3 regions of the Streptomyces sp. NPDC057002 genome follow, and region 3 is predicted to be linked to each of the others. Evidence: riboswitches for the same ligand, from Rfam matches in the RefSeq annotation. Region 3 holds a riboswitch; each other region holds the start of a gene.
The links. Region 3 has a riboswitch for cobalamin ahead of metE (5-methyltetrahydropteroyltriglutamate--homocysteine S-methyltransferase). Riboswitches for the same ligand answer to the same signal wherever they lie in the genome.
Positions count from the first base shown of each region.

Region 1 (9,445 bases), on a different contig from region 3:
CCGCGACCTCGGCGCGCAGCCGGTGCCCGATCCAGCGCAGCCGCAGTTCGCCCACCGCCCGCACCCCGGGGACCTCGGTCAGGGCGGCTTCGGCCCGGTCCACCAGGGCCGGGTCGACCGCGTCCATCACCCGCCGGAACACCTCCCGCGCCGCGTCCCGCAGCACCAGTGCGATCGCCGCCGTGATCGCCAACCCCACGATCGGGTCCGCCAGTTGCCAGCCCAGGGCAGAGCCGCCGGCGCCCAGCAGCACGGCCAGTGAGGTGAAGCCGTCGGTACGGGCGTGCAGTCCGTCGGCGACCAGCGCGGCCGAGCCGATCGCGCGGCCGACGCGGATGCGGTAGCGGGCCACCCACTCGTTGCCCGCGAACCCGACGAGGGCCGCCACGGCGACCGCCGGAACGTGCTGGACCGGGCGCGGGTCGAGAAGGCGGTCGATCGCGGTCCATCCCGCGAAGGCCGCGGACGCGGCGATCGTCAGCACGATCACCAGCCCCGCCAGATCCTCGGCCCGCCCGTAGCCATAGGTGAAGCGGCGCGTGGCCGCGCGCCGGCCCAGCACGAAGGCGATCCCGAGCGGTACGGCGGTCAGCGCGTCCGCGGTGTTGTGCACGGTGTCCCCGAGCAGCGCCACCGAGCCGGAGACGGCCACCACGAGCGCCTGGGCCAGGGCCGTCACACCGAGCACCGCGAGCGAGACCCAGAGCGCCCGCATCCCCCGGGCCGAGGACTCCAGGGCGGAGTCGACCTTGTCGGCCGTCTCGTGGGAGTGGGGGGTGAGGAGGTGGGACAGCCGGTGGCGCAGGCCGTGCCGGTGGTGGTGAGGGTGGGAGTGCTCGTGCCGGTCGCTCACGTGGGTCCCCTTCCGGTGCGAGGGAGTGGACGTGCACACGTCCACAGGGCCATTATGTGCGTATGAGCGCACGCATGCACCTGTCACCTGCGCACGATGCGCATCCGCGCAGCCCCGGCGAGGAACAGTTCGCGCTCGCCGCCGAACTCCTCGCCCTCCTGGGGGACCGGACCCGGCTCGCCCTGCTGCACGCGCTGACCAGGGGAGAAGCCGACGTCACGACCCTCACGGAGGCGTGCGGGGCGGCCCGGCCCGCCGTCAGCCAGCATCTGGCGCGGTTGCGTCTCGCGGGCCTGGTGGGCACCCGAAAAGAAGGCCGCCGCGTGATCTACTCACTCCGCGACGGCCATCTGCGCCGGCTCGTGGACGAGGCACTGAACGTGGCCGACCACCGTCTCAGCGACCGCCCCCCGCACGACTGAGTCAGTACCGCGCGGCCGTCCCCAGATACTGCTCGGCGAAGGCCGCGGCCGCCGCGGGCGAGGTGAACAGGCGGCGCAGCCGGGCGAGCGTGGTGCCTGCGCGGAACGGGTCGCCCGCCGCCGTGCCGTGGTACACCTCGGACAGCCACTGCGAGAACTCCTGGTAGTCCCACACGCGCCGCAGGCACGCCTGCGCATAGCCGGCCAGACCGCTGTCGTCACCCGTGGTCAGGCGCGCCACCAGGGCGTCGCCGAGCAGGAAGGCGTCGTGCAGGGCGAGGTTCATGCCCTTGGCGGCGATGGGGGCGACCAGATGCGCCGCGTCGCCCGCGAGGTGGAGCCGGCCGTGCACCATCGGCTCGACCACGTAGTCGTGCATGTCCAGCACGCGTTTCTCGATCAGCCGCCCCTCCGTCAGCGGCGGCACACCGGCCGCTCCGAGCCGCTGCCGCAGCTCCGCCCAGACGCGCTCGTGCGGCCAGTTCTCCGGGGCGTCGCCCGGCGGGCACTGGAGGTAGTAGCGGGTCACCTCCGGGCTGCGGGGCATCTGGCCCGCGAAGCCGTTCTCGTGACAGCCGAACAGCACGCAGTCGGCGGACGGCGGCGCCTCGGCGAGCAGTGCCAGCCAGCCGATGCCGTAGTCGTGCCGTGCGACCCGGACCCGCTCCGGCGGCAGCGCGGCCCGCGTCACTCCGCGCGCCCCGTCACAGCCGGCCACGAAGTCGCAGTGCACGACCCGCCGTTCACCCGTCTCCGGGCAGGTGTACGACACGGACGGGCTGTCGGTGTCGAGGTCGTGCAGCTCCACGTCCCCGACCCCGAAGCGGATCTCCCCGCCCCGCACGTCGGCGTACTCGCGCACCAGGTCCGTCACCAGCAACGGCTGCGGGTAGACGAAGTGGTGACTGCCCGTCATCTCGCCGTAGTGGAACCGGTACCGCTCCCCGTCGAAGCGGAACTCGCACGCGGTGTGCAGCTCCGCGCAGTCCAGCAGGTTCCGGGCGAGGCCCCGCTTCTCCAGGCCGCGGACGGCCCACTCCTCGATGACCCCGGCCCGGGGCCGCTGTTCGATGAACTCCCGGGTCTCGGCCTCCAGCACCAGGCAGTCCACGGCGGCGGCCCGCAGGATGTTGCCGACGGTCAGCCCGGCGGGACCGGCGCCCACGACGACGACCGGGAAACGCCCGGGGGAGCCTGCGTCCGCGGGCGGGGAGGCTTGGGTCATGCGCTCATTATGGAGGGGGCGCGACGGTCGTGCCCCTCACCCGACCCGCGGGATCTCGATCGCCGGGCAGCGGTCCATCACCATCTCCAGGCCCGCGGCCCGGGTGCGGTCGTACGCCGCCGCGTCGACGACGCCGAGCTGGAACCACACCGCCCCGGCGCCCTTCGCGACCGCCTCGTCCGCGACCGCTCCGGCGAGGTCGCTGTTCACGAACACGTCCACGACGTCCACGTCGAAGGGGATGTCCGCCAGACTCGCGTACCCCTGTTCGCCGTGCACGGTCTCCGCCTTGGGGTGCACGGGCACGACGCGCTTGCCGTACCGCTGGAGCACCGCGGCGACGCCGTACGCCGCGCGCTGCCGGTTCGACGACAGGCCCACCACGGCCCAAGTATCGCCGAGCTCGGTGAGGATCCTGCGGACCGTTGCGTCGTCGCCGTACACCGGCGGCCTCCTCGGGAGTCGCGTCGCGGAAGAGCTGCTGTCCGGGGAACGACGCGGGGCGCGCGGTGATTCCCCGAAGCCCACCGTGATAGCTTGCCGAGGCCAGTCGAACCCATGTACGTGGGTCAGGGAATCCGGTGCGAATCCGGAACTGACGCGCAGCGGTGAGGGGGACGGGCGGGGCCGCGGCCACTGTACGGCTGGACGTCGTACGGGAAGGCGCCCCGCACCGGGTGAACCCGAGTCCGAAGACCTGCTGGCGGCCCCCGCGGCCGGCCGGCGGCGGGGGAGCACCGTACGACCGGGCTCCGCGATCGGGCCCTCGACGTCTGAGGACTGGTTTCCTTGCCCCTCGCCCGACCCGCCCGTGCCGCCGTCCTGCTCGCGGCCGGCTCCCTGCTCATGACCGGCTGCGGGGGCTCGAAGGCCCCCACCGCCGGGGCGGCCGCCACCCTCGACAACTGCGGCCAGGAGGTCCGGGTCGACAAGGCGCCCCGGCACGCCGTCTCCCTCAACCAGGGCACCACCGAGATCCTGCTCTCCCTCGGTCTCGCCGACCGGATGGCCGGCACGGCCACCTGGACCGACCCCGTGATGAAGGGGCTGGAGAAGGCCAACGCGAAGGTGCCGCGCATCGCCGAGAACAACCCTTCCTTCGAACGGGTCCTGGACTCCGAGCCCGATTTCGTCGCCGCGTCCTTCGTCTCCACCCTCGGCAAGGGCGGCGTCGCCACCCGCGACCAGTTCGAGAAGCTCGGCGTGCCCACGTACGTCTCCCCGTCCGACTGCGCCGGCAAGGACAACTCGGGCGGCGGCGACGGCAAGCGCGACAAGGCGCTGGGCATCGACGCCGTCTACGGCGAGGTGCGGGACCTCGCGACCGTGTTCGGGGTGAAGGACCGCGGCGACAAGCTCGTGGCCTCCCTCCAGCAGCGGATGGAGAAGGCCACGCGGGGCGTCGACGCCTCCGGCGTCTCCCTGCTGTACTGGTTCGCCAACTCCGAGTCGCCCTACCTGGCCGGCTGCTGCGGAGCGCCCGGCATCATGACCCGCGCCCTCGGCGCGAAGAACGTCTTCGACGACACCCACGAGGAGTGGCCGCAGGTCAACTGGGAGACCGTGGCCGACCGCAACCCCGATGTCCTCGTCATCGGCGACCTGACCCGCGACTCGGAGACCGCGGAGTCGGCGAAGCGGAAGATCGCCTTCCTGGAGTCCGACCCCGTCACCAAGAACATGGACGCGGTCAAGCACAAGCGGTACGTGCTGCTCAGCGGACAGGCCATGAACCCGACCATCCGCACGGTCGAGGGCGTGGAGAAGGTCGCGGCCGGACTGCGTGAGTTCGGGCTCGTGAAGTGACCGTGCGCGGACCGGCGCTCGCCGCCGGAGGCGCCTTGTTGCTGGTGGTCTCCGTGGCCCTGGCGATCACCATCGGACCGGCCGACATCAGGGTCGGGGACGTGTGGTCCGTCGTCGCGTCCCACCTCGGGATCGGCAGCTCCGGACTGACGCCGATCCGGGACGGGATCGTCTGGCAGCTGCGGCTGCCGCGCACCCTGCTCGCGGCCGTGTGCGGGGCGGGACTCGCCGTGTGCGGGGCCGTGATGCAGTCGCTGCTGCGCAACCCGCTCGCCGACCCGTTCGTGCTCGGGGTGTCCTCGGGCGCCTCCACCGGCGCGGTCGTCATCGTCGTGCTGGGCGTGGGCGGCGGTGCCGTCTCGGTGTCCGCGGGCGCGTTCCTCGGCGCCCTGGTCTCCTTCGCGCTGGTCCTGCTGCTCAGCCACACCCTCGGCGACACCACCGACCGGGTCGTCCTCGCGGGCGTCGCCGCCATGCAGCTCTTCTCCGCGCTGACCTCCTTCGTCGTGCTGACCGCCGCCGACGCCGAGACGACCCGGGGCGTGCTGTTCTGGCTCCTGGGCTCGCTCGGCGGGGCCGGCTGGACCGATGTCTGGCTGTGCTTCGCGGCCCTGGCAGTGGCGCTGGTGGTGTGCCTGTCGTACGCCCGTACCCTCGACGCCTTCGCCTTCGGGCAGGACGCGGCGGCCGCGCTCGGGGTGTCCGTGGCCCGCACCCGCCTGGTGCTGCTGTGCGTCACGGCCCTGCTCACGGCCGCGCTGGTCAGCTCGGCCGGGGCCATCGGCTTCGTCGGGCTGGTCCTGCCGCACGCCGCCCGGGCCCTGGCCGGACCCGGGCACGCCCGGCTGCTGCCGGTCACCGCACTCGCCGGCGCGGTGTTCCTGGTGTGGGTCGACACCCTGGCCCGGACGGTCCTGGATCCGCAGGAGGTGCCGGTGGGGGTCGTGACCTCCCTGATCGGGGTGCCGGCGTTCGTGGCGGTGCTCTACCGGACGCGGAGGGTGCGGTGACGGAGACACACGCCGGCGATACGGCAGCGCGGGTGCGGGCCGGGCTCCGGGCGGACCGGGTCAGCCGCCGCGCCGACGGGCGCCTCATCCTGGACGGCATCGTCCTCGCGCCCGAACCCGGCTCCACCGTCGGCGTCCTCGGTCCGAACGGCTCCGGCAAGTCCACGCTGCTGCGGCTGCTCGCCGGGCTGCTCACGCCGACCGCCGGAGTCGTCACCCTCGACGGCACGCCGCTGGGCGACCTGCCCCGCCGTACCGTCGCCCGCCGCCTCGCCATGGTCGAGCAACAGGCGGACACGCAGGTCGAGTTGACCGTGCTGGACGTCGTACGGCTGGGCCGTGTGCCGCACCGCCGGGCCTGGACACCCGCCTCGGCGGACGACGAGCGGGCGATATACGCGGCCCTGGAGCGCACCGGCCTCGCCGCCCGTGCCGGCCAGCCCTGGCACACCCTCTCCGGCGGCGAACGCCAGCGCGTCCAGATCGCCCGCGCGCTCGCGCAGGAACCCCGGGAGCTCCTCCTGGACGAGCCCACCAACCACCTCGACATCCACCACCAGCTGGATCTGCTCGCCCTGGTCACCGGCCTGCCGGTCACCACCGTCGTCGCGCTGCACGACCTCAACCTCGCGGCGATGTACTGCGACCGGGTCGTCGTCCTACGCGAAGGCACGGTCGTGGCGGGCGGTGCTCCGGGGGACGTCCTCACGGAGGAGCTCATCGCGGAGGTCTACGGGGTACGGGCCGCCGTCAGCCGCGAGGGGCCCGAACAGCGGCCTCATGTGCGCTTCCTGGGCACGCTGGCCTGAGGGCCGCCGGCCCTGGTGCCGGGCACGCCATTGGTGGGGTGCTTCCCGCCACGGTGGCCTGAAAACACCGAACATGCCTGCGTATGCCCGCCCACCCGCCTACGCTCGCCTCGTGCTGCGCATCATCGACGCCCGTAGCGGCGAGCCGGTCGACGCCGCCCCGGCCCGCCGGGGCCTGACCCGTGTCGAGGTGCACGCGCCCGGCTTCGACACGACGAGCCTGCGGGTGCTGCTCGTCGCGGACCTGCTCGTCCGGGCCCTGGAACTCGGCGGCACCCCGGTGTGGGCGCTGCTGACCGGGGGACGACGACAGGCCGAGCTGCGGGCGGAGGCCACCGCCCTCGGCATCCGGCCGTTCGAGGACAGTCCCGACGTGAGCGCCGGGCTGGGCGAGGCCCAGGTCATCCATGTAGCGGTCGAGGGCGGCACGGCGACTGACGGTGTGCGGATCGCTGTCGCCCCCGCGCACATCGACGGGGCCCCCGCGCATCCCGAGAACCCGGGCACACCGGACGACACCGGCACCGGCATCGACCCCGGTGTCCTGCGTCTCGCCCTCCTCGCCCGGCACCACAGCGCCCCCGCCCGGCTGGACGCGGCCGCGTTCGACGAGGCCCGGGGCACCCTCGCCCGGTGGCGCGGTGCTGTCGCGCGGTGGGCCCGGCGGCCCTCGCGGCCGGTCCCCGACGAGGTGCGCGGGCGGTTGCGCGACGCCTGGGAGGATGACCTGGACGTGCCCGGGGTACTGGATGTCCTGCACCATGTCGAGACCGAGCCGGGGCTGCCCGACGGCGCGCGCTTCGAGACGTACGCGTACGCCGACCGGCTCCTCGGCCTCGACCTCACCCGCGACCTGGGATCCCCGTCATGATCGAGCGCGCCGGAGCCGGCCCACTGCGCCGTCTGGTCGTCCTGCGGCACACCAAGTCCGCCTGGCCCTTGGACGTCGCCGACCACGAACGCCCCCTCGCCCCGCGCGGCCGCCGGGACGCCCCCGCGGCCGGGCGCGCCCTGGCCGAGGCCGACTGTCTGCCGGACCTCGCGCTGTGCTCCACCGCCGTACGCGCGCGCCGGACCTGGGACCTGGCCGCCGGCCAGTGGGGCACGCCCCCGCCGGTCCGCCACGACCGGCGGCTGTACGCCGCCGGCCCCTCCGGTCTGCTCGCCGTCGTGCACGAGGTGCCCGCCGAGGTCGAGACGCTGCTGCTGATCGGGCACAACCCCGAACTGGAGGAACTGGTCCTGGCGCTCGCCGCCGACGGCCTCGACGACACCCTGGAGCGGGTCCGTACGAAGTTCCCCACCTCGGCGATCGCCGTCCTGTCCTGGCGTGGCACGGCCTGGCGGTCCCTCACTCCCGGCACCGCGCTGCTCACGTCCGTGATCGTGCCCCGGGGCCGGAAGGAGAAGTAGCCGCGGACCGGTCCTGGCCGCTCCCGGGCGCCCGCATAGGCTGGCCGGATGCAGGACGAATACCGCACGGTCGCCCGCGCGGGCGTGCACGAGACCGAGGTCAACCGCTCCCGCTTCCTGTGCGCCCTCGCCCCGGCGGCCACCGAGCAGGAGGCTCAGGAATTCATCGCCGCCGTCCGTAAGGAGCACGCCGCCGCCAGCCACAACTGCTGGGCCTACGTCATCGGCGCCGACGCCTCGGTCCAGAAGGCGAGCGACGACGGCGAACCCGGCGGCACCGCCGGCGTCCCCATGCTCCAGATGCTGCTCCGCCGCGACATGCGGTACGTCGTCGCCGTCGTCACCCGCTACTACGGCGGCGTCAAGCTCGGCGCCGGCGGCCTCATCCGGGCGTACGGCGGAGCGGTCGGCGAGGCCCTGGACACCCTCGGCTCGCGCACCCGCCGCAGGTTCCGCCTGGCCACCGTCACCGTCGACCACCAGCGGGCGGGCAAACTGGAGAACGACCTGCGCACCACCGGCCGCGAGGTACGGGACGTGCGCTACGGCGAGGCGGTCACGATCGAACTCGCCCTCCCGGACGCCGAGGTGGACGCCTTCCGGGCGTGGCTCGCCGACACCACCGCCGGGACGGCCGGGTTCGAACCGGGCGGGGAGGCGTACGGCGACGCCTGACGCGCGGTCGGCCGCCGGCCCGGCGGCCGAGCACGACGGCCCGCGGAGCACCGCCGGGGCCGTCGCGTACACGGACGCGCTCCGCCGCCCCGGCCGGACCGGCGAAGGGACGGAGCGGTGAACGCCGGGCCGCCTGCCGCGGGCGGAGGCTACCGGTCCGGAGGACCCGGGGCGGCCTACCCCCTGTATGCCGCCCGGACCGTCCGTGTCGTCCACGCCGTTGGCCGCCGAGACGGAGGGGTTGTTCAGGATCCAGGCGACCGGGCCACCCGCTTCGAGCAGTACCGCGCGGACCGCTACCAGGAGGCCCTCGCGGAGGTCGAGCACCTGCCCGGCGACTCCCCGTCGGAGCGCCGCATGCGTGAGATCAGCCACCTGCACCTCACCCGCCGGCTGCCCGCGCTGCTCGACCGCAAGGACCGGCTCAGCAGCTCTACGAGAAGGACCCCCGGGCCCGGACCCATGCGCTGCTCGCCGACCGCTCCTCTCCCGCCTTCGACATCGTCGACGCCGGCGAACTCGGCCGCATGCTCGAGCTCCCCCAGGGCCACTACGACACACAGTTGCGCCGCAACGGGCCGGAGACCGCCCTGTGCCTCGACTGATGGATGCGCGAGTACGACATCGCGCCGGAATGACGGCTCTACAGACAGATGCAGACATGTCCGGTGAATCACCGCCGAAGGCGGGGGCGGACCGAGGTTCGTGGTGGATCAGGTGCCCGCACGCGTTAGCGTGGTGGGTCTGACAGCGAGCCGTGCCGGTTCGCGCTGGTTGTGGAGTGGTGGCAGGGAGAGACATGCGGGTCGGAGCGGCGTCTTGAGACTGCTGCACACATCCGACTGGCACCTCGGCCGGTCGTTCCACCGGGTGAACATGCTCGGCGCCCAGGCCGAGTTCATCGGCCACCTCGTCGCGACCGTACGGGAGCGGTCCGTGGACGCGGTGGTCGTGTCGGGGGACGTCTACGACCGGGCGGTTCCGCCGCTCGCCGCGGTCGAGCTGTTCGACGACGCCCTGCACAGGCTGGCCGACCTCGGCGTGCCGACCGTGATGATCTCCGGGAACCACGACTCGGCCCGCCGTCTGGGCGTCGGCGCGGGCCTGATCGGGCGGGCCGGCATCCATCTGCGGACCGAGCCGTCGGCGGCCGGCACCCCGGTGGTGCTGGCCGACGCCCACGGCGACGTCGCCTTCTACGGGCTCCCGTATCTCGAACCGGCCCTGGTGAA
Region 1 covers NZ_JBHURZ010000002.1:9,869-19,313, forward strand. Annotated here, with positions in the region: gene ACFT32_RS08125 (cation diffusion facilitator family transporter) at 1-853, opposite strand, end outside; gene ACFT32_RS08130 (ArsR/SmtB family transcription factor) at 916-1,275, shown strand; gene ACFT32_RS08135 (4-hydroxybenzoate 3-monooxygenase) at 1,277-2,500, opposite strand; gene ACFT32_RS08140 (CoA-binding protein) at 2,537-2,944, opposite strand; cobalamin riboswitch at 3,031-3,220, shown strand; gene ACFT32_RS08145 (ABC transporter substrate-binding protein) at 3,347-4,306, shown strand; gene ACFT32_RS08150 (FecCD family ABC transporter permease) at 4,303-5,316, shown strand; gene ACFT32_RS08155 (ABC transporter ATP-binding protein) at 5,313-6,125, shown strand; gene ACFT32_RS08160 (hypothetical protein) at 6,199-6,996, shown strand; gene ACFT32_RS08165 (SixA phosphatase family protein) at 6,993-7,538, shown strand; gene ACFT32_RS08170 (YigZ family protein) at 7,587-8,213, shown strand; gene ACFT32_RS08175 (exonuclease SbcCD subunit D) at 9,033-9,445, shown strand, end outside.
Region 1: it holds a riboswitch for cobalamin, as region 3 does, so the genes downstream of both, ACFT32_RS08145 (ABC transporter substrate-binding protein) here and metE (5-methyltetrahydropteroyltriglutamate--homocysteine S-methyltransferase) in region 3, are expected to answer to the same signal.

Region 2 (9,445 bases), on a different contig from region 3:
GCAAGGGGTGGCGGTGCCTGTCGCGGTGGCGGCACCTTGGCGGGGGTGGTGGTGTCTGCGGCACTCATCGCGTGCTCCTCGGCGCTCCCTCAGGTCTGACGACGGCGGGGCTCCGCCCGGTGAGGGAGCCCCGCCCGTAGGTCACTTCGTGTTGATGACCTTGTCGATCGCGGCGTCCGCGTCCTTGGCGGCGGCCTCGACCGACTTCTTGCCGGTGCCGATGCTCTGCAGCATGGTCTGCAGGATCTGCGCCTTCTCGACCTGGCCCCAGCCGGGGGCCATCGGGACGAACCAGTTGGACTCGGCCGCGGTGGCGGGGACCGCCGTCGCCGGGTCGTTCTTCAGCGTCGCGAGGTCGGTCTTGTTGTTGGGCAGATTGCCCTTGGCCATCAGGCCCTTCTGCCCGGAGGAGCCGGTGTAGGCGTTGATCCACTCGGCGGCCAGGTCCTGCGCGCCGGACTTCACCGGCACGGCGAGGTCGGAGCCGCCCAGGAAGACGGGCATGTTCTTGCCGGACGGGCCGGGCATCACGAAGTTCTCGAGGTTGCCCTTGAGCTTGCCGGTCTTGTCGTTCTTCGGGTCCTCGGCGGTCGCGCCCTCCCAGGCGGCGGCGAAGATCATGGCGGACTTGCCCTGGCCGTAGACGATATAGCGGTCGGACTCGTCCTTGGTCTTGTCGCCGTGCATGTAGGAGTCGACGACGTTCTTGAACTCCGTCAGGCCCTTGAGGGACTCGGGCGAGGAGAGAGAGGCCTTCCACTGGCCGCCCGACTCGGTGGCGATGGCGCCGCCGGCGTCGTAGACGAAGGACATGGCCGCGTACCAGTCGCGGGTGGGCTGGTACCAGGCGTTGTACTTGCCGCCCTCCTTCTTCTGGATCTTGTCCAGGGCGGCGGTCAGCTCCTTGTAGGTCTTCGGGGGCGTCTTCACACCGACCGAAGCCGCGATGTCCTTGCGCCAGTTGGCGACGCGGCCGCCGGCGTAGTACGGGACGCCGTAGGTCTTGTCCTCGTAGGTGACCGAGGCCTTGAGGCCGTCCAGCCAGGCGTCGGAGTTGTCGAACTTCGCCGGGTCCAGGGGAGCGAAGGCGCCCTTGACCATGTAGCCGAGCATCTCGGTGTTGCCCATCTCGACCACGTCGGGCGCCTTGTCGGTGGCGAGGACGGCGTCGAGCTTGGCGTTCTTGTCGGGCCAGCCGTAGTACTCGTGGTTGATCTTGAGACCGGGGTGCTTCTTCTGCACCGCCGCGTCGGCGGCCTTCACCAGCTGCGGCCAGTTGTTCTGGGCATCGACGGTGAGCCAGACGGTCAGCTCCTTGGCGTCCGCGCCGCCCTTGTCCGAATTCCCGCCCTCGCCCCCGCACGCCGCGATGGAGACCATCATGCCCGCGATACCGATCGCGGATATCAGCTTGCGCTTCACGCCACCCTCCTCAGCTGGACCATTGGTGTAGACCAGTAGGGAGGAGCTTGGCCTGGACCACGAGACCTGTCAAGAGGTCCGATAAGGCTCTGACCAGCCGTTATGCGACCTACATATGCAGGAACCTTTAAGTAATAAGCCAGCGAAATACCGGCTGTACACGCCATACTTCAGGTAGACCACTGGATGTTGTGGACTAGACCAAAAGCGGCGCCGACGGTATACAAGTGGGATCGTGTCGGCAGACCGAGCCGGGAAGGCGGAGCATGAGCACCGACGTCAGCAGTGCGGAGAACGAGAACGGGGCGCCCGTCCGTACCGCACGCGTGCCCAAGTACTACCGCCTGAAGAAGCACCTGCTCGACATGACGGACACACAGGCGCCCGGCACACCGGTCCCGCCCGAGCGCACGCTGGCCGCGGAGTTCGACACCTCGCGCACGACCGTGCGCCAGGCACTTCAGGAGCTGGTCGTCGAGGGGCGCCTGGAGCGCATCCAGGGCAAGGGCACGTTCGTCGCCAAGCCGAAAGTCTCCCAGGCGCTGCAACTGACCTCGTACACCGAGGACATGCGCGCCCAGGGCCTGGAACCCACCTCGCAGCTGCTGGACATCGGCTACATCACCGCTGACGACCGCCTCGCCGGCCTGCTCGACATCGCGCCCGGCGGACGCGTGCTGCGCATCGAGCGGCTGCGCATGGCCAACGGCGAGCCGATGGCCATCGAGACCACCCATCTGTCCGCCAAGCGCTTCCCCGCGCTGCGGCGGTCGCTGGTGAAGTACACGTCCCTGTACACCGCGCTGGCGGAGGTCTACGACGTCCATCTCGCGGAGGCCGAGGAGACCATCGAGACGTCGCTGGCCACCCCGCGCGAGGCCGGCCTGCTCGGCACGGACGTCGGCCTGCCGATGCTGATGCTGTCCCGGCACTCGCTGGACCGGGAGGGGCAGCCGGTGGAGTGGGTGCGGTCGGTGTACCGGGGGGACCGGTACAAGTTCGTGGCCCGGCTGAAGCGGCCTGTCGAGTAGCGCCCGACGCGGACCGCTGGTGAGCCCCGGTTTCTATTGGGTGTCGCATTGCGGACGAGGGGTTCCGTTCCCGCCGCATGCTGACCTAGATTGCCTGCGCATTACACAGGTGATCACTGAGGGGACGGAGCCGCCTGATGTCGCAAGCCCCAGAAGCCGGTAGAGGTCCGGTGGTGACGCCGATGCGCGTCGTCATCGGCGTCTGCCTCCTAGCGCCCTTCGTGGCCATGCTGTGGGTCGGCTCGTACGCCAAGACCGACCCGGCCTTCATCGGCATACCGTTCTTCTACTGGTATCAGATGGCGTGGGTGCTCATCTCCACCGCGCTGACGATGACCGCCTACAAGCTGTGGCAGCGTGACCAGCGCGCCCGTAAGGAAGGTGCGCGGTGAAGGACGGCGTGAACGGCGTCGCACTCGCCGTCTTCATCTTCTTCTTCCTGCTCGTCACGGTCATGGGCTTCCTGGCCTCACGGTGGCGCAAGGCCGAGAACGAGAACAGCCTGGACGAGTGGGGCCTGGGCGGCCGGTCGTTCGGCACCTGGGTCACCTGGTTCCTGCTCGGTGGCGACCTGTACACGGCGTACACCTTCGTGGCCGTACCGGCGGCGATCTACGCGGCGGGCGCGGCGGGCTTCTTCGCGGTGCCGTACACGATCCTGGTCTACCCGCTGATCTTCACCTTCCTCCCCCGCCTGTGGTCGGTGTCCCACAAGCACGGGTACGTGACGACGTCCGACTTCGTGCGGGGCCGCTTCGGCTCCAAGGGCCTGTCGCTGGCCGTGGCCGTCACCGGCATCCTCGCGACCATGCCGTACATCGCGCTCCAGCTCGTCGGCATCCAGGCCGTGCTGGACGTGATGGGCGTCGGCGGCGGCGAGGACACCAACTGGTTCATCAAGGACCTGCCGCTGCTGATCGCGTTCGGTGTGCTGGCGGCCTACACGTACTCCTCGGGCCTGCGTGCCCCGGCGCTGATCGCCTTCGTCAAGGACACCCTGATCTACATCGTCATCGCGGTGGCGATCATCTACATCCCGATCAAGCTGGGCGGCTTCGACGAGATCTTCGCCAGGGCGGGCGACGCGTACAGCCAGACCAACCCGGCGACGGGTGCGGCACGCGGTGCGCTGGTGCCGCCGGAGGCTGGCCAGTGGACGTACGCCACGCTGGCGCTCGGCTCGGCGCTCGCGCTGTTCATGTACCCGCACTCGATCACTGCGACGCTGTCCTCGCGCAGCCGTGAGGTGATCCGCCGCAACACCACGATCCTGCCGCTGTACTCGCTGATGCTGGGCCTGCTCGCGCTGCTCGGTTTCATGGCGATCGCGGCCGGGATCAAGGTGCAGAACGGGCAGCTGGCGATCCCGCAGCTGTTCGAGACGATGTTCCCGGACTGGTTCGCCGGTGTGGCCTTCGCGGCGATCGGCATCGGGGCGCTCGTGCCGGCGGCCATCATGTCCATCGCGGCCGCGAACCTCTTCACCCGCAACATCTACAAGGACTTCCTCAAGCCGGACGCCACGCCGGCGCAGGAGACCAAGGTCTCCAAGCTGGTCTCCCTGCTGGTGAAGGTGGGCGCGCTGGCCTTCGTCCTCACCATGGACAAGACCGTCGCCATCAACTTCCAGCTGCTCGGCGGCATCTGGATCCTGCAGACCTTCCCGGCCCTGGTCGGCGGCCTGTTCACCCGCTGGTTCCACCGCTGGGCGCTGCTCGCGGGCTGGGCGGTCGGCATGATCTACGGCACTGCCGCCGCGTACGGGGTCGCCTCGCCGACCCAGAAGCACTTCGGCGGCTCGTCGAAGGAGATCCCCGGCATCGGCGAGATCGGCTACATCGGCCTCACGGCGTTCGTCCTGAACGTGGTGGTGACGGTGGTCCTCACCTTCGCCCTGAAGGCCCTCAAGGCCCCCGACGGCATCGACGAGACCAAGCCGGAGGACTACACGGCGGACGCGGGCGACCCGGGGGTCCAGGTGGAGCTTCCGCCGGCCACCGCGGGCTCCGCCCACTAGAACCGACCGGGCACGTACGCCCGCAGCGGGCCGCCGGTAATCAACCACACCGGCGGCCCGCTGTCGTACACACTCACGCCATGGACACCTTGATCCGGCGAGTGAAGCCCACCGAGTACGGCCCCCTCGGCGAGATGACGGCCCACGCCTATCTCGCCGACGGCCTTCTCGACTTCGGCGAGAGCGACGAGTACCTCCACGAACTGCGAGACGTCGCCAGACGGGCAGCCGCAGCCGACGTCCTGGTCGCCGTCGAGAACGACACCCTCCTCGGCGGCGTCACCTTCGTACCGTCCGGCGGCCCCATGGCCGACATAGCCGGCCCGGGAGAGGCCGAGATACGGATGCTCGCGGTCTCGCACACCGCCCGCGGCCGCGGCACCGGCGAGGCCCTCGTAGCCGCCTGCATCGACCGCGCACGGGCCACGCCCGGCTGCGTCCGCATCGTGCTGTCGACCCAGCGCACCATGCGCACAGCCCACCGCATCTACGAACGCCTGGGTTTCACCCGCACTCCCGAGCGCGACTGGAACCCGCTCCCGCAGCTGGCGGACATCACTCTCCTCACCTACCAGTTGACGCTCTGAAACCAGCACGACACAACATCTGGGGGTGCCGCCCGAACCCGGCACAAGATGTATGCTCGTGCTCGCTGTCGCCGCAGGGGAATCCGGTGCGAATCCGGAACTGTCCCGCAACGGTGTACTTGTGCATGTCTGTTCCCAGAACGCCACGCACAGGAGTCAGTCCGAGGACCTGCCGACAGCGCACCCGGCCGTCCGGCCGGGGTGCCCTGACGTCCGGGCCTCGTGGAATGGGCCGGTGGACGCGACGCCGTGTGCGCTCGTGTGCTGCCCCCTGCCCTGTGCGAGGCCCCTTGCCGAGCGAGGGAGAGCCCCACGTGACCATCGCGCCAGCCGAACCGGTCTCAGCTTCCGAAGAAGAGCACGACGGTCCCGGTGCCGCGCTGCTGCGGACCCTGACCGAGCTGACCGCCGATCTCCCCGACGCCGACCCCGGCCGGGTCGCCGCCGCCGCGCTGCGCGGCCGGTCCGCGCGGGGGGCCGTGCCGGATGTCATCGTGGAACTGCGCGAGCTCGCGACGGAGTCGGCCGCCGGCCTCATCTCCGAGGACCCCGCCTACTCCCGGCTGGCCGCGCGCCTGCTGACGATCGGCATCCGCGAAGAGGCCGCCTCCCAGGGCGTCACGTGCTTCACCGAGTCCGTCGCGGTCGGCCACCGGGAGGGGCTGATCGCCGACCGGACCGCCGAGTTCGTGCGCCTGCACGCCGCCCGGCTCGACGCGCTCATCGACCGGGCCGCCGACGACCGCTTCGGCTACTTCGGCCTGCGGACGCTGCACAGCCGCTACCTGCTCCGCCACCCGATCACCCGCAAGGTCGTCGAGACGCCCCAGCACTTCATGCTGCGCGTCGCCGCCGGCCTCGCCGAGGACGACACGGCACAGGCCGTCGACGAGGTCGCCGCGCTCTACGGGCTCATGAGCCGCCTCGACTACCTCCCGTCCTCCCCCACCCTCTTCAACTCCGGCACCCGGCACCCCCAGATGTCGTCCTGCTACCTCCTCGACTCCCCCAAGGACGAGCTGGACTCGATCTACGACCGGTACCACCAGGTGGCGCGGCTGTCGAAGCACGCGGGCGGCATCGGGCTGTCCTACTCCCGTATCCGTGCGCGCGGTTCGCTGATCCGCGGCACCAACGGCCACTCCAACGGCATCGTCCCGTTCCTGAAGACGCTCGACGCCTCGGTCGCCGCCGTGAACCAGGGCGGTCGCCGCAAGGGCGCGGCCGCGGTCTATCTGGAGACCTGGCACTCCGACATCGAGGAGTTCCTGGAGCTGCGCGACAACACCGGCGAGGACGCCCGCCGTACGCACAATCTGAACCTGGCGCACTGGGTGCCGGACGAGTTCATGCGGCGGGTGAACGCCGACGGGCAGTGGTCGCTGTTCTCCCCCTCTGACGTTCCCGAGCTGGTCGACCTGTACGGCGAGGAGTTCGACGCCGCGTACCGGGCGGCCGAGGCGAAGGGCCTGGCGAGGAAGACCCTGCCCGCCCGTGAGCTGTACGGCCGAATGATGCGCGCCCTCGCGCAGACCGGCAACGGCTGGATGACCTTCAAGGACGCCGCCAACCGCACCGCCAACCAGACGGCCGAGCCGGGCCACGTCGTCCACTCCTCCAACCTCTGCACGGAGATCCTGGAGGTCACCAGCGACGGGGAGACGGCGGTCTGCAACCTGGGCTCGGTCAACCTGGGTTCCTTTGTCGACACATCGACCGGCGATCTCGACTGGGAACGGCTGGACGAGACCGTCCGTACGGCCGTCACGTTCCTCGACCGGGTCGTGGACATCAACTTCTACCCGACCGAGCAGGCGGGCCGCTCCAACGCCCGGTGGCGTCCGGTCGGCCTCGGGGCCATGGGCCTGCAGGACGTCTTCTTCAAGCTGCGCCTGCCCTTCGACTCGCCCGAGGCCAAGGCGCTCTCCACCCGTATCGCCGAGCGCGTCATGCTCGCCGCGTACGAGGCCTCCGCCGACCTCGCCGAGCGCAGCGGCCCGCTGCCGGCCTGGGAGAAGACCCGTACGGCCAGGGGCGTGCTGCACCCCGACCACTACGACGTGGAGCTGACCTGGCCCGAGCGCTGGGCGGCCCTGCGCGAGCGCATCGCCACGACCGGCATGCGCAACTCCCTGCTCCTCGCCATCGCGCCCACGGCCACCATCGCCTCCATCGCGGGCGTGTACGAGTGCATCGAGCCGCAGGTGTCCAACCTGTTCAAGCGCGAGACGCTGTCGGGTGAGTTCCTCCAGGTCAACTCCTACCTGGTGGACGAGCTCAAGCGGCTCGGCGTGTGGGACGCCCGCAGCCGGGAGGCGCTGCGCGAAGCGAACGGCTCGGTGCAGGAGTTCGCCTGGATCCCCGAGGACGTACGGGCGCTCTACCGGACGGCGTGGGAGGTCCCGCAGCGCGGTCTGATCGACATGGCGGCGGCCAGGACACCGTTCCTGGACCAGTCCCAGTCCCTGAACCTCTTCATGGAGACGCCGACCATCGGCAAGCTCTCCTCGATGTACGCGTACGCCTGGAAGGCCGGGCTGAAGACGACGTACTACCTGCGTTCGCGTCCGGCGACCCGCATCGCCCGCGCGGCCCAGGCCACTGTCCCCGTGCAGGCCGCCACCCCGGACCCCGAAGCGGTCGCCTGCTCCCTGGAAAACCCCGAGTCCTGCGAGGCCTGCCAGTAATGACCACCCGGAATCTTCTCGACCCCGGCTTCGAGCTCACCCTGCGCCCCATGCGCTACCCGGACTTCTACGAGCGCTACCGGGACGCCATCAAGAACACCTGGACCGTGGAGGAGGTCGACCTCCACTCGGACGTGACCGACCTCGCCAAGCTGTCCCCGATGGAGCAGCACCTGATCGGCCGGCTGGTCGCCTTCTTCGCCACGGGCGACTCGATCGTCGCGAACAACCTGGTGCTGACGCTGTACAAGCACATCAACTCCCCCGAGGCGCGGCTGTATCTGAGCCGGCAGCTCTTCGAGGAGGCCGTGCACGTCCAGTTCTATCTGACGCTGCTGGACACCTATCTCCCCGACCCGGAGGACCGTGCCGCCGCGTTCGACGCGGTGGAGAACATCCCCTCCATCCGCGAGAAGGCCGGGTTCTGCTTCAAGTGGATGGACTCGGTGGAGAAGCTGGACCGGCTGGAGACCCAGGCCGACCGCCGCCGCTTCCTGCTGAACCTGATCTGCTTCGCCGCGTGCATCGAGGGCCTGTTCTTCTACGGCGCCTTCGCCTACGTCTACTGGTTCCGCAGCCGCGGCCTGCTGCACGGCCTGGCCACCGGCACCAACTGGGTGTTCCGGGACGAGACGATGCACATGTCCTTCGCCTTCGACGTGGTCGACACCGTCCGCAAGGAGGAGCCGGAGCTGTTCGACGACCAGCTCGAGCAGCAGGTCACGGACATGCTGCGGGAGGCCGTCGAGGCCGAGCTGCAGTTCGCGCGCGACCTGTGCGGTGACGGCCTCCCGGGCATGAACACCGAGTCGATGCGGCAGTACCTGGAGTGCGTCGCCGACCAGCGGCTCACCCGGCTCGGCTTCGCTCCGGTGTACGGCTCCGAGAACCCCTTCTCCTTCATGGAGCTCCAGGGGGTTCAGGAGCTGACCAACTTCTTCGAGCGGCGCCCCTCGGCGTACCAGGTGGCGGTGGAGGGCACCGTCGACCTGGACGAGGACTTCTGAGCCCGCTCGCTCTCCCGGGCCTCCTGGGCCTCCCTGATCTGACGGTCGACGCGCCTGTCGCGCACGATGCCGATCACTGACGGGAGGACCAGGAGGACCAGCGTCCCGAGTACGAAGATCATTGCGATGAATGTCTGTGCCTGGTTCGTTTCCATGGACACCACTGTCGCGCCGATGACTCCTTACCGTCAGTGGCAGTACTGCCGTAGACCCTCGAATTACTGCCATAGACGAGGCACACTGGATACATGCTCCAGAACGTGGCCGCCGTCCTGCTCGACGGCGTGAACCCTTTCGAACTGGGTGTGGTGTGCGAGGTCTTCGGCACCGACCGCAGCGACGACGGCCTGCCGGTCTACGATTTCGCGGTCGCCTCGGCCGAGGGCCCGGCGCTGCGCATGAACTCGGGCGTCTCCCTACAGGTCGAGCACGGCTTGGAGCGGCTGGAGACGGCCGATCTGATCGCGGTGCCGGCCGGGCACAGCTACGCCTCCCGTGAGTTCCCGCCGGAGCTGCTGGACGCCCTGCGGCGCGGGGTCGCCCGCGGCTCCCGGGTGCTCAGCGTCTGCTCCGGCGCCTTCGTGCTGGCCGCGGCCGGGCTGCTGGACGACCGCCGCTGCGCCGTGCACTGGAAGCACGCGCGGGACCTCGCCCGGCAGTACCCCCGGGCGGTCGTGGAGCCGGACGTGCTCTA
Region 2 covers NZ_JBHURZ010000003.1:1,025,553-1,034,997, reverse strand. Annotated here, with positions in the region: gene ACFT32_RS19545 (carbohydrate ABC transporter permease) at 1-68, opposite strand, end outside; gene ACFT32_RS19540 (extracellular solute-binding protein) at 142-1,422, opposite strand; gene ACFT32_RS19535 (GntR family transcriptional regulator) at 1,689-2,453, shown strand; gene ACFT32_RS19530 (DUF3311 domain-containing protein) at 2,591-2,845, shown strand; gene mctP (monocarboxylate uptake permease MctP) at 2,842-4,470, shown strand; gene ACFT32_RS19520 (GNAT family N-acetyltransferase) at 4,551-5,057, shown strand; cobalamin riboswitch at 5,093-5,249, shown strand; gene ACFT32_RS19515 (ribonucleoside-diphosphate reductase subunit alpha) at 5,372-7,744, shown strand; gene ACFT32_RS19510 (ribonucleotide-diphosphate reductase subunit beta) at 7,744-8,751, shown strand; gene ACFT32_RS19505 (GlxA family transcriptional regulator) at 9,000-9,445, shown strand, end outside.
Region 2: it holds a riboswitch for cobalamin, as region 3 does, so the genes downstream of both, ACFT32_RS19515 (ribonucleoside-diphosphate reductase subunit alpha) here and metE (5-methyltetrahydropteroyltriglutamate--homocysteine S-methyltransferase) in region 3, are expected to answer to the same signal.

Region 3 (9,445 bases):
CTCGCGCTGCTCGGCCGCAACGGCAGCGGCAAGACCACGCTGATGCGGCTGCTCAGCGGCGGACTGCGGCCGCACGAGGGGCGGTTGACGGTCGACGGGGAGCCGGTGACGTACGACCGCAAGGGCCTGACCCGGCTGCGGACGACCGTCCAGCTCGTGGTGCAGGACCCGGACGACCAGTTGTTCGCGGCGTCCGTGGAGCAGGACGTGTCGTTCGGGCCGCTGAACCTCGGACTGGCCGATACGGAGGTACGGGCACGGGTGGCGGAGGCGCTCGCCGCCCTGGACATCAGCGGCCTGGCCGACCGGCCCACCCATCTGCTCTCCTACGGGCAGCGCAAGCGGACCGCGATCGCGGGCGCGGTCGCCATGCGCCCCCGTGTCCTGGTCCTCGACGAGCCGACGGCCGGACTCGACCCCGACGGCCAGGAACGGCTCCTCAGCACGCTCGACGGGCTGCGTGCGAACGGCACCACGGTGGTGATGGCCACCCACGACGTCGATCTCGCCCTGCGCTGGGCCGACGACGCGGCGCTCCTCACCCCGGACGGCGTGCACCTCGCCCCCGCGCCCACGGCACTGGCGCAAACCGATCTCCTCCGGCAGGCGGGGCTGCGGTTGCCGTGGGGTGCGGCCGCGGCCGAACTGCTGCGTGCTCAGGGGCTGTTGACCGAGTCGGCGCCCGGCCCGCGCACCCCGGACGAACTGGCCGCCCTCACGGCGGAGCGCCTGGGGAGCGGCGGCTGAGGGTCGCTTCCGCGGCCTCCCCGTGTATAGGCTGACGGTGCAGCTGGTTCGCCCCCGTCAGCCAGGCGGGACGCGTCGCAAGAGGGAACCCGGTGGGAATCCGGGACTGCCCCGCAGCGGTGAGCGGGAACGACCGCCGTCATACGCACTGGGCCCACGAACAGGGCCCGGGAAGCGACGGCCAGTAGGTGTTCTCACACGGTGAGAGCGTGCCCGCGAGTCCGAAGACCTGCCAACTGCCCGCGCGCGGACCACTCGTGCGCGGACATCCCGGTGACCTCGAGGGCGGGTCGGCGTACATACCAGGCGGACGACCGTGCTGTTGCCACTGCGCGAGGTCGTTTCCGTCCGGTCCGTCGCCCTTCGCGCTCTCGTCCCGTCGCCGGGATCTCAGGGATTCGTCTCGCGAAGGAGATCTCCGTGACCACCAAGCCCGCAGCCGCGGCAGCACGGTCCACCGTGTACGGCTACCCCCGCCAGGGACAGCACCGGGAACTGAAGAAGGCGATCGAGGGCTACTGGAAGGGCCGCGTCACCGCCGACGCCCTCCGGGCCACCGCCGCGGGCCTGCGCGCCTCGAACTGGCGGCAGCTGGCCGACGCCGGCATCGACGAGGTCCCGACGGGCGACTTCTCGTTCTACGACCACGTCCTGGACACCACCGTCATGGTCGGGGCGATCCCCGGCCGTCACCGGGACGCCGTCGAGGCGGACGCCCTAAACGGCTACTTCGCCATGGCGCGTGGCACGCAGGACGTGGCGCCGCTGGAGATGACCAAGTGGTTCGACACGAACTACCACTATCTGGTGCCCGAGCTGGGTCCGGACACGGTGTTCACCGCCGACTCGTCCCAGCAGGTCGCCGCTCTGCGCGAAGCGCTGGCACTCGGCCACACCCCGCGCCCCGTCCTCGTCGGCCCCGTGACATATCTGCTCCTGGCCAAGCCCGCCCCGGGTGTGCCCGCGGACTTCGAACCGCTCACGCTCCTGGACCGGCTGCTGCCCGTGTACGCCGAGGTCCTCGCCGACCTGCGCGCGGCGGGCGCCGAGTGGGTCCAGCTGGACGAGCCGGCCCTGGTCCAGGACCGGACCCCGGCCGAGCTGAACGCCGCCGAGCGTGCCTATCGCGACCTCGGAGCCCTCACCGACCGGTCGAAGCTGCTGGTCGCCTCCTACTTCGACCGGCTCGGGAACGCCCTGCCGGTGCTGGCGAAAGCGCCGGTCGAGGGGCTCGCGGTGGACTTCACGGAGTCGGCGGCGGCCAACCTGGACGATCTGGCCGCGGTGGGCGGTCTGCCGGGCAAGCGGCTGGTCGCCGGTGTCGTCGACGGCCGCAACATCTGGATCAACGACCTGGCGGCCTCGCTCTCCCGGCTCGGCACGCTCCTCGGCCTGGCCGACCGGGTGGACGTCTCGTCCTCCTGCTCCCTGCTGCACGTGCCGCTGGACACGGCGGCGGAGCGGGACATCGAGCCGCAGGTCCTGCGCTGGCTCGCCTTCGCGCGGCAGAAGACCGCCGAGATCGTCACCCTGGCGCGCGGTCTCGCCCGGGGCACCGACACGATCGGCGCGCGACTCGCCGCGAACCGGGCCGACCTGTCCTCCCGGGCGAACTCCCCGATCACCCGCGACCCGGCCGTGCGCGCCCGCACGGCCGCGGTGTCCGAGGCGGACGCCAGCCGCTCGCTGCCGTACGCAGAGCGGACCGCCGCCCAGCGCGCCCGGCTGGGTCTGCCCCTGCTGCCGACCACCACGATCGGCTCCTTCCCGCAGACCGGTGAGGTGCGTTCCGCCCGCGCGGACCTGCGGGCGGGCCGGATCGACGCGGGCGGATACGAGGAGCGCATCAAGGCCGAGATCCAGGAGGTGATCTCCTTCCAGGAGAAGGCCGGTCTGGACGTCCTGGTGCACGGCGAGGCCGAACGCAACGACATGGTCCAGTACTTCGCGGAGCGGCTCACCGGCTATCTCGCCACCCAGCACGGCTGGGTGCAGTCCTACGGGACCCGCTACGTCCGCCCGCCGATCCTGGCCGGCGACATCTCCCGCCCCGAGCCGATGACCGTGCGCTGGACGAGGTACGCGCAGTCCCTCACGGACCGTCCGGTCAAGGGCATGCTCACCGGCCCGGTCACCATGCTCGCCTGGTCCTTCGTCCGCGACGACCAGCCGCGTGCCGAGACGGCCCGGCAGGTCGCCCTCGCCCTGCGCGAGGAGGTGAGGGACCTGGAGGCGGCCGGGACGTCGGTCATCCAGGTCGACGAGCCCGCCCTGCGCGAGACGCTGCCGCTGCGGGCCGCCGACCGGCCGGAGTATCTGGCCTGGGCCACGGAGGCCTTCCGGCTCAGCACGGGTGGTGTGCGGCCGGACACGCAGATCCACACGCACATGTGCTACGCCGAGTTCGGCGACATCGTGCAGGCCATCGACGACCTCGACGCGGACGTCATCAGCCTGGAGGCCGCCCGCTCCCATATGCAGGTCGCCCGCGAACTCGCCTCGCACGGCTATCCGCGCGAGGCGGGGCCGGGTGTCTACGACATCCACTCCCCGCGGGTTCCCGGCGCCGAGGAGGCGGCCGGCCTGCTGCGCACCGGCCTGAAGGCCATCCCCGCCGAACGGCTGTGGGTCAACCCCGACTGCGGCCTGAAGACCCGCGGCTGGCCCGAGACCCGCGCGTCCCTGGAGAACCTGGTGGCGGCGGCCCGGGTCGTCCGCGGCGAACTGGGCGGGGAGCGGCCCGACCTCATCTGACGGACCGGGCGGGGCGGGCCGAGGCGGCGGCCTGCCCCTGACGGGGCCGGTTCACGCTCGCGGGACGGGACCCACCGCCGGTCCGGTTGCGGTCGCGCCGGCCTCGGCCGCGGTCATCTGCGGCGGACGCCGACCGTGCCGGTCGCGTCAGCCACGGGCCAGGCCCGGCAGCACGGCCGGGGTGGTCCCGGATCGCGGCGGCCCGGCCGGGGCGCCGGCCTACCGCGGCCTCAACCGAGTCGGCGCGGTGTCGCGGCCGCCACCGTCATGTCAGCTCGCTGTCGCGGCCGCCGCCGCCCGGCCCGCCACTCGGCCCGAGAACAGGCAGCCGCCCAGGAAGGTGCCTTCGAGGGAGCGGTAGCCGTGGACGCCGCCTCCGCCGAAGCCGGCGACTTCGCCGGCCGCGTACAGCCCGGTGATCGGCTTGCCGGAGGCGTTCAGTACGCGGCCGGAGAGGTCGGTCTGGAGCCCGCCGAGGGTCTTGCGGGTGAGGATGTTGAGGCGCACGGCGATCAGCGGTCCGGCGGACGTGTCCAGGATCCGGTGGGCGGAGGCGGTGCGGCTGAGGGTGTCGCCGGGGTAGGCGAGGGCGTTGCGGATGCCCATGACCTGGGCGTCCTTGGTGTACGGATTGGCGATCTCGCGGTCGCGGGCCTCGATCTGCCGTTGCAGAGCGGCCAGGTCGATCAGGTCGTCCCCCGTCAGTTTGTTCATGCCGGCGACCAGTTCGGGGAGGGTCTTGGCGACGACGAAGTCCTCGCCCTTCTCCTTGAACCGCTCGATCGGCTCGGGGGTCTGCCAGATGCGCGACAGCAGCTTCCAGACGTTCTTCTCGGTGAGGTCCGGGTTCTGCTCCGAGCCGGAGAGCGCGAACTCCTTGGCGATGATCTTCTGGGTCGTGACGAACCAGGAGTAGTCGTAGCCTGTGTCGGTGATCGACTTGAGCGTGTGGAGGGTGTCGTAGCCCGGGATGTCGGGGCTGGAGAAGCGCTTGCCCGTGGCGTCGAACCACATGGAGGACGGGCCGGGCAGGATGCGGATGCCGTGGTCGGGCCAGATCGGGTCGTAGTTCTTCAGGCCCTCGGTGTAGTGCCACATGCGGTCGGGGTTGACGATCCGTCCGCCCGCCTTCTCGGTGATCGCGAGCATCCGCCCGTCCACATGCGCGGGCACCCCCGTGATCATGGACTTCGGGGGCGTGCCGAGGCGTGCGGGCCAGTTCTGCCGGACGAGGTCGTGGTTGGCGCCGATGCCGCCCGAGGTGACGATCACGACGGGGGCGTTCAGGTCGAAGTCGCCGACGACCGTGCGGGAGCTGGGCTTGCCGCGTGCCGCGGTGCTGGGCTCCAGGACCTTTCCGCGTACGCCGGTGACGGCACCGTTGGTGACGATCAGGTCGTCCACGCGGTGGCGGAACCTGAAGGTCACCTTGCCGTCGTCGACGGCCGCGCGCACCTTCTTCTCGAAGGGCTCGACCACGGCGGGACCGGTGCCCCAGGTGACGTGGAAGCGGGGTACGGAGTTGCCGTGCCCGTCCGCGAGGCCGCCGCCGCGCTCGGCCCAGCCGACGATCGGGAACCACTGCATGCCGAGCCCCGCGAGCCAGGAGTGCTTCTCCCCCGAGGCGAAGTCCACATACGCCTCGGCCCACTTATGGGCCCAGTGATCCTGGCCCGACGGGTCGGTGATGCCACGGTCGAAGCCTGCCGTGCCCAGCCAGTCCTGCCAGGCCAGTTCCCGCGAGTCCTTGATGCCCATGAGCCGCTGCTCAGGGGAATCGACGAAGAACAGCCCGCCGAAGGACCAGAAGGCCTGCCCGCCCAGGCCGGACTCCGGCTCCTGGTCGAGCAGCAGCACCTTGCGTCCGGCGGCGGCCAGTTCGGCGGTGGCGACGAGCCCGGCTAGACCGTGGCCGACGACGATGGCGTCCGCGTCGGAGGATCCGGCGCCGGCCGCGAAGGCCGGGAACGCCGACTGCGCGAGAGCGGCACCGGCGAGCACACCGCCCGCCACAGTCAGGGCACGGCGGCGGGTGAACGCGGCGGGTTCTGACGGGTGTTCCATGGGCCGCCTTCCGGAGGAGGTGCGCAGGGGTCGGGAGAGGCCCCTGTGGCAACCAGGGGTGTTACCGACGGTAGCCCAGGAGTTCTGAGGGCCGCCAGAGTCCTGTGCGGTTGAACTCATCGGCGCGGTGCGGGAGTTGACACGAAGGCGTATCGACCGTCCGAAATGCGCTTGTCCGTCCTCGCGGCACGGCACTACGTTGCCGAGGTGGATCTCTTCTCACGCTCCTGGACGGCATTGCGCGCGGCGGTCTCCGGCCTGGCCGACGAGGACTTCGCCCGGCCGTCCGGCTGTACGGGCTGGCTGGTGCGGGACCTGGTGTGCCATCTGGTCATCGACGCCCAGGACGTGCTGATCACCCTCGCCACCCCTTCCGACCGGGAGCCGACCCGTGACGCGGTGACCTACTGGGAGGTCGCCGACGCACCGCCGGCCGGTGACGACCCGCTGGACGCGCTGACCGTCCGGCTCGCGGCCGCATACGAGGATCCGCACCTGCTCACGTTCCACCTGGACGACGTCGGTTCCGCCGCCGGCCGCGCCGCCCGGCTCGCCGACCCGGCCGGCCGGGTCGGCACCCGCGACGAGGTCCTCACCGTGGCGGACTACCTCTCGGTGTACGTCCTGGAGTGGACGCTGCACCACCTCGACCTGATCGCGCACCTCCCGGACGCGGAGCAGCCGCCGGCGGAGGGGCTCACCCACTCCCGCGAGTTGCTGGAGCGGATCGCGGGAAGCGCGTTCCCCGCGTCGTTCCACGACCGGGACGCGCTGCTGGTGGGCACCGGGAGGCGGCCGCCCACGGAGGCGGAGCGGGCCGAACTGGGCGAGCGGGCCTCGAGACTCCCGCTGTACCTGGGTTAACCGAAGGGCGGGGTGTCCGCCGGGCACACCGTACCGGCGGCGGGCGCGGCGCCCTCGGTCAGATAACGGGTGGCCAGCCGGTCCACGCACACGTTGAGCCCCATGGCCGTGTGTCCGTACATGTCGGCCGTGAGCAGGCGCGCGTCGGCGAGCCGGGCCGCCATGCGCTCGGCGAAGGAGTGGGGGGTGACCGGGTCGAACCGGTTGCCGATGACCAGCGCGGTGCGGGCGAGCGGACGGTCCCAGGGGCCCGTGTGGACCCCGGGGTCGTCGCCGGCCCGTACAGGCCAGGTGGCGCAGGGCAGGGCGTCGTACGCCTGCGACCGCCCGAAGGTGGGGCTGCTCCGCTCCCACTGCCTCGCGAGCAGGGGCCAGGCCCCGGCGGGCAGCCGGTACGGCTTCTCACCACAATTGACGGCGTTGCCGGAGTCGTTGCCACGGTATGCGGTCCGTATCTCGGCGGCGCTGTCCTTCGAACGGGGCGCCGGTGTACGGGAGATGGCGGCGTGGAGCGTGTCCAAGGACCGGGCCAGCCCGGAGAGGTCCCCTGCCGACAGCCTGCCGAGCACCAGGTCACCCAGGCCGGCGAAGTCGACGGCCTTGCCGTCCGGCAGAGTGAGGGAGCCTTTCCTCAGCCGGTCGCGGATCTCCTCGAAGGCGGTCGTCGGCGATCCCTCACCGAAAGCGCACCGGTCGCTTTCGCTCGCGCAGGCACGCAGGAACGCGGTCAGGACGTCCTCCGCGGCGACGGCACGCTGCCGGTCGTACTCGATGCCGTCCGTCATGCGCAGCAGCGGATCGATGTTGCCGTCGAGGATCAGCGCGCCGGTGTGGCGCGGGAACAGGTTGGCGTAGGTGGCGCCGATCATCGAACCGTAGGAGAACCCCGCGAAGTTCAGGCGCTCGGCGCCGACGCTCCGGCGGAGCAGGTCCAGGTCGCGGGCGACGTCGGCGGTGCTGAGGTGCGGAAGCAAGGGGCCGGCCTCGCGGGCGCAGGCGCGAGTGTAGGCGCGTTCGGCGCGGAGCGTCGCCGCGGTCTCGGCGGGGGTCAGCGGCGCCTCGCGTTTGCCGGCGAGCGCGGCGTCCGCCGCCTCCTGGCTGGTGAAGCACCTCACGGGCGCGCTCTGCCCGACTCCGCGCGGGTCGAAGCCGATCACGTCGTACCGCGCGAGGACCTCGGGGGTCAGGAACTTCTCCGCCCGGTAGGCGAAGTGCAGCCCCGACTGGCCGGGGCCGCCCGGGTTGACGAAGAGGGCGCCGAGACGCCTGGCGGGGTCCTTGGCCCGGTGCCGGAGCATGACCACGCCCACGGTGTCCCCGTCCGGGCGCGCGTGGTCACGCGGGACCTGCCGGACCGCGCAGTCGGCGACCTCCGGGTCCAGCGGGGGCGCGGGCTTCAGCACCTGGTCGCAGGGGAGCCAGCGCACCCGCGGCGGCTGCGGCTGCTCCGCGCGGGCCGTCGGCCCGGGGCAGGTGAGCAGGGCCAGGGCGGCGGCACAGACGGCGGCGAGGCGCGTGGTGCGCCGGTGGGCCGGGGCGGCTCGGCAGGGCATGTGTCTCCTCAGGTCCCTCGGGTGACGGGCTCGGGTGTGTGCCCACGCTCCCGTGGGCCCGGGGCGAAACAGGCGCGCAGGGGTGCGGCGACCGCCCCCCGGTAGCGGGTGCGGATGTACGAGGGCGCCCCTGACAGCCGGTCACCCATCAGGAGTGCGCGGCTGACCGGGGCGATGGCCGACGCCAGTGCGGCGCCCTCGCGCAGCTCCTCCGGCGGCCGGTGTCCGGCCCAGGCCTCGAGATAGCTGTCGCGGACCCGCCCATGGGCCCGGGTGGAGCCGAGGGCGTCGGCCAAGTCCGCCAGCAGGACGTCCAGTTGGAGGAAGGGGTGGGTCAGCACAGTGTCCGCCCAGTCGAAGAGCAGCACGTCGTCGCCGTCGACACGGAAGTTGCCCCGCCATAGGTCGTGGTGGACGAGGGTGTCGGGGAGACCGAGGAGTGCCAGTCGCGCGCAGTCGCGGGCGAATCCGGGAACGAGACGGCGCAGCCGCGCGGACTCCTCACGGGTCAGCTCGGCGGAGTCCTGAGTGATCAGGTCGTCGAACAGGCAGGGCAACCGGTCGAGTCGGTGGGCAGGACAGCCGGTGGCGGTGATCTCCTCCGTTCGCGCCGCCGACTCCCGCTGGATCAGGGCGGCCTGCCGGGCCACGCGCTCGAAATGGGACACGATGCGGTCCGCCCCCTCGGGGCGACGCACCGGTCCGAAGTCCGCGGTGAGCATCAGTCGCCTCCCGGCGTCCACGGCCAGCACGGAGGGAACCGCACCCGGGCACCAGTCGGCCAGCAGCCGGGTCAGCGCGGGCTCGTGCGCGTGCGGCGGTGGGCCGGCCTTGAGGTGGACCACGCCGGCCGTGGTCGGGAGCCGCAACTGGCAGGACCAGGCCCGGAAGCCGTCCTGCTCGACGGGGCCGATGCTCTCGATGCCCAGCCCGCGCAGTTCGCCGGCGGCCCAGGCGGTGGCCATGGCGAACCACCCCGGGCGTCGCCAGGGCAGCCAGGTGGCGCCCTCACGGCGGTGCCGTGCGGCGGACCAGAGGCCGAGCAGCCGGCGCTGCCGGGACGAGGCACAGCGGACATCGGTGAGTTCCGACACCGGCGCCCAGCGTGCGCCGGGCGGCAGGGCGGCGCCGGCGCTGTGCGTCTCGTGCACGAAGAGGTACGAAGGCGTCGTGGAGTCCGGGGGGATGCGCAGGACGTCCAGGGTGCTGACCTCCGTATCGAAGCGGTCGCGAATCCAGGAGTTCGCTTCGCCCGGGCCCTGATGCCGATGTTCGGGAAAACTCCAGAACTCTCCGGAATCGTGGATCAGCAGACACAGGATTCCGCCGCGTTCCATGGGAATGGCACTGAAATTCACAGTTCACGATGAGAAGCCGCGAGGCGTTGCCCCGTCAAGGCTTCCCATACCGGCCGGGACAGTCCGGGACAGTCCGGGACGGACAGAAGTCCTTGTCCGGCCGGC
Region 3 covers NZ_JBHURZ010000001.1:660,006-669,450, forward strand. Annotated here, with positions in the region: gene ACFT32_RS02950 (energy-coupling factor ABC transporter ATP-binding protein) at 1-747, shown strand, start outside; cobalamin riboswitch at 775-999, shown strand; gene metE (5-methyltetrahydropteroyltriglutamate--homocysteine S-methyltransferase) at 1,168-3,501, shown strand; gene ACFT32_RS02960 (FAD-binding dehydrogenase) at 3,772-5,565, opposite strand; gene ACFT32_RS02965 (maleylpyruvate isomerase N-terminal domain-containing protein) at 5,773-6,429, shown strand; gene ACFT32_RS02970 (alpha/beta hydrolase) at 6,426-7,982, opposite strand; gene ACFT32_RS02975 (phosphotransferase family protein) at 7,991-9,319, opposite strand.